One region of the Pseudoalteromonas sp. JB197 genome, then DNA from elsewhere that is predicted to be linked to it. Evidence: predicted binding sites of a transcription regulator. Region 1 holds the regulator's gene; the other holds the start of a gene.
The links. The regulator LexA, encoded in region 1, represses DNA repair genes until DNA is damaged. The targets are predictions, from matches to a motif close to TACTGTATNNNNATACAGTA.
Positions count from the first base shown of each region.

Region 2: the regulator LexA is predicted to act here: its motif matches at 1,198-1,217, upstream of CIK86_RS04475 (SulA-like leucine-rich domain-containing protein).

Region 1 covers NZ_NRGZ01000001.1:3,088,691-3,090,900, reverse strand. The annotation lists gene coxB (cytochrome c oxidase subunit II) at 1-416, opposite strand, end outside; gene lexA (transcriptional repressor LexA) at 889-1,506, opposite strand; gene CIK86_RS14425 (hypothetical protein) at 1,786-2,052, shown strand; gene CIK86_RS14420 (hotdog fold thioesterase) at 2,151-2,210, shown strand, end outside.
Region 2 covers NZ_NRGZ01000001.1:923,136-925,345, forward strand. The annotation lists gene CIK86_RS04470 (YchJ family protein) at 218-697, opposite strand; gene CIK86_RS04475 (SulA-like leucine-rich domain-containing protein) at 738-1,172, opposite strand; gene CIK86_RS04480 (NCS2 family permease) at 1,610-2,210, shown strand, end outside.

The sequences.
Region 1 (2,210 bases):
TCAACATCTTCCCCCATATATTTGTAATGCCATTTCCATTGTGAACCAGTTACTTTAATAGTGATATCCGCTTTACTGGCATCTTCCATCGCTATTAATGTTTTAGTTGCGGGGACTGCCATTGCTATTAAAATAACAAATGGAATTGCTGTCCAGAGTATTTCTACTTTGGTACTTTCGTGAAATTGAGCAGCAACTGCTCCTTTAGATTTACGATGATGAATAAGTGCCCAAAACATAACGGCAAATACAATCACGCCTATTACACAGCATATTAAAAATATGGTCATGTGTAGTTGATAAACATTATTACTTATATCGGTTACGCCTTTGCGCATATTATATTGGCTATTTGCCAATGCTAACTGCGGAAAAACAAACAATATAAGCCACAAGGTAGAGCTCAATTTACCCATGTGACAGCTCCTTTAATACTGTTGCGAGTGCAAAACAAAAAGACATAAGCTTTAAATGCCAATTTGTTATTTTTTATTTTTGTATTGCTGCCGGATATATAAATATATTTTCTCAAAACTAAAGCTGTGAGTTATTGTTAGTCCAGCCTATTAACAATTAGTTAATAATTGAACAACTAGCAAGTTTTAGTTTGAAAAACAATCAAATAATATTAGGGGATTAGCGTAAATATGGGATTTATTTAATTTTGTTCTAAGCAGGAAGTGAGCAACAGCAAGGGTTACAAATAAAAAGACAGCGATAACGAGTATTAAATACTTAAATGATAAAAAACATAAACTTAATATAATTTTTTCATTGCAGCGGAATTTTCACAAAAAAAAGCAAAAAAAAGCGCACTAAAAAGTGCGCATTAATTATCTGAGCTATTAAATTATGCCGATATTTTACATAGCTATAACAGCTTAATTGTCACATCCAGTCAGCATTACGAATAACCCCAACAGCTAAGCCTTCAATATTAAAAGATTCCTTTTCAAGATCCACTTCTATCGACGAAAATTCTTTATTTTCAGCATGCAATAATACTTTTTTGCCTGCTTTTTCTAAGCGTTTTACCGTTACATCGTCATCAACGCGGGCAACAATAACTTGGCCATTTTCGGCAACTTGAGTGCGATGAACAGCCAGTAAATCACCATCCATAATACCAATATCTCGCATACTCATACCATTTACACGCAATAAAAAATCGGCAGCGGGTTTAAACATTAACGGGTCAATTTTACAATGGCTCTCAACATGTTGTTGCGCCAAAATAGGTTCGCCGGCAGCTACACGGCCTATTAACGGTAAACCAAGTTGTTCTGGTTCATCTTCTTCAATAAGTTGAATACCACGGCTAGCGCCTGGTTTCATTTTAATAGCGCCTTTTTTAGCCAGCGCTTTTAAATGCTCTTCTGCTGCATTAGCACTTTTAAAGCCTAATGTTTGTGCAATTTCTGCGCGTGTAGGAGGCATACCAGTGTCTTTAATAAACACTTTAATAAGTTCGAGTATTTGCGCTTGGCGGTTAGTTAATGGTCGCATACAACTGGTTTTCCATACAGTACATTTAACTGTGAGTATATACAGTTATCTGAAAATCGCAAATTTAAATTACTCCTCGCCTTTGCTGCCAAAGGTGGCATTGGTCTAAGCTTAAAATTACCAAGTAAATTACAGATAAAATTACGCAGATCACGATAGTGTTAGTTTTACGTTACATTAATTACATAACTACTAAGTTGTTGCTGTTATTAAAAATTAGTTAGCTATCGTTTTTGTAATGGGCCTTAACTTCATCAATGTGAATTAACGGAGAGTGTTATGAATATCACTGTAGCGGTAATAATTAACGGTCCTAAACGTAAAGTATGGGCGGCAATAACTGACATCGAAAACAGTGCCAATATGCTGTCACTTACCGCCGCCGAACCTAGCACCTGTTTAACCATGACTTTTTCTGATAGCTCTGAGTCTATTTGGGTAAAAATGCTCTCTGCAGTGATAGGGTTTTTTCTTAAAAGTTCGATGCGTAAAATGCTAAAAAAAGACCTCGATGAAATTAAGCACTATGTAGAAAGCAAAAAGTAGCACTGTATTACCATGCAGTAGCTGCACTAATTTGGCTATCATATCGCCATGAAAAATCGTATTATCGGTTATCGTTTTCAACCTTTAAAGGAGTAACAATGAGTATTTGGCATCAACCTATTACTTTAGCGTTTTGTAAGCAGTTAGACCAAGGCATA
Region 2 (2,210 bases), 2.2 Mb from region 1:
GCGCAGCGAGCCCAGTAGCAAAATATACGGTAGAGCAGTTATTAACGCAGCAGGCCTATAGGTATGTAAGTAAATAGCCAATAGCTGCTCGAAAGTAAAATTTTATTTTAGCCATACACATCGCCTGTAACAGCCAACCCTAGGCATGGCTATTGGATGTATTTAAGGTTCAGTTGCCTGTAATTACCTACTTTACTCACCGCACAGCTGCAGTTTGTTATACGCTATGACACTTTTTATATTTTTTGCCACTTTGGCAAGGGCAGTTGTCATTTCTGCTTATTTTAATATCGGCTACCGGAAATAGTGTGCCTTCAAGGTAGCGCCACTGCCCATCTTGTTTAATAAACAACGACTTTTCGTGCAACTCGCAATATAGGTTTTGGTAAAAGTAATTTACTTTAAATGTTACAAAGCCTTCGCTTGCATCGTGCTCAGTGTCGATGACGGTTAGCTTTATAAAGCGGCAGCTATCAGCAAAGTCTTTAATCTCTTTTACAGGGTTTTCTGCCTGTTTTTCACTTGCATAAGTTTGATAAACATAAGTTGCATTTTTAAGTACATATGCGCTGTAGCGAGCACGCATAAGTTGCTCAGGTGTTTCAGCTATTTTTGATGCTAAATGAAGTGGTTCACAGCAGTCAGCATAATTTTGCTGGCTGCCACAAAAGCAAGGAGAAGTCGTTAATGAGGTCATAATATTAATATAAAGTGTTTAAAACACGAGTTTAACAAGCTTATTGAGTTAGTGGTATCTCAAGGTTGTGAGTATTTTTAGTAAAACAGTAAAGCTTAGTATTTGTAGTGCTTAAATTTAATGATAGCTGTGTCAGCTGTTGATCATTAATAATATCAGTCCAGGTAATAACCGCAGCAAAGTTTCCGTTGTGCAGCGCCGAGCTAAGTACATATTCTAAGTTTACTAAATGTTTTTGCCTGATCACCAGTAATTTGCTGGTATCAATGGAGCATGAATCAAGTAAGGCTTTACTCGGTACATGGTCAGGTGCAATCAGCAGTGTCCATGCATTTAAGCTATTGTATTGGTGTAATACTTTAAGCAATTCAAAGGTTGCTGAAATTTCATCTTCAATTTGAATTAAATTTACACAATCACTTTTATCGTCTTGCTGATAACTTTTAACGGTTCTTACGGTAATAGGCTGTAACATAAATTTCTCACTCACTGGGTTTTTATACAGTACCCATATACAGTAGTTTATACAGTGTTATGGTGCAAGTGTTTTTTTGCTAATTATTTGTACAGTCATTCAGTTTTAAATTTTTACACGGATAAAAAAACAAAAATAACTATTAAAAACAGGGCGTTAATATTTTAGGTATGTATTTTATATTTTTTATTAAAGTTATGCAGCGAATAGCACCTATACAGTACTTTATGCTCTATTATTTACGTTAAAGTAAAGCTGATTGCTCAGCATATAAGCACGGTAATTATTATTTTTAAAACCTGAAGTACATACGTATTACCGTGTCATATTTATTATTTCAGCTACTTCAATAACTTAATGCATAACAAGGTAAAATGTCCGGTATTTCGCTATTTTTATGCTAAAATCTCGCCACTTTTTACTACCTTAAGTTTGTTATGCTCGAAGCCTTATTTAAAATCCGCGCAAATGATTCCTCAGTACAACGTGAATGTGTTGCCGGTATGACTACTTTTATTACTATGGTTTATATTGTTTTTGTTAATCCAGCAATGCTTGCCCAAGCAGGAATGGATCAAGGCGCTGCGTTTGTAGCTACATGTATTGCAGCTGCAATAGGCTGTTTTATTATGGGCCTATGGGCCAATTATCCGTTAGCGTTAGCGCCGGGTATGGGATTAAATGCTTTTTTTACCTATGGCGTTGTTTTAGGAATGGGCTATACCTGGGAAGCGGCATTAGGTGCTGTGTTTATGTCGGGTTGTATATTTTTATTTTTAAGTTTATTTAAAGTACGAGAGTGGATTATTAATGCCATTCCACTGGTGCTAAAACAAGCAATAGCGACCGGTATTGGTGCTTTTTTGGCGCTAATTGCGCTTAAAAGTGCAGGGATCATAGTATCTAGCCCTGCAACCTTAGTGCAGCTAGGTGATATTACTGCACCTGGGCCATTACTTGCTATTTTAAGTTTTTTTGTGATTGCGGCATTGTTATATCGCGACTTTAAAAGTGGTGTGTTAATTAGTATTTTACTGG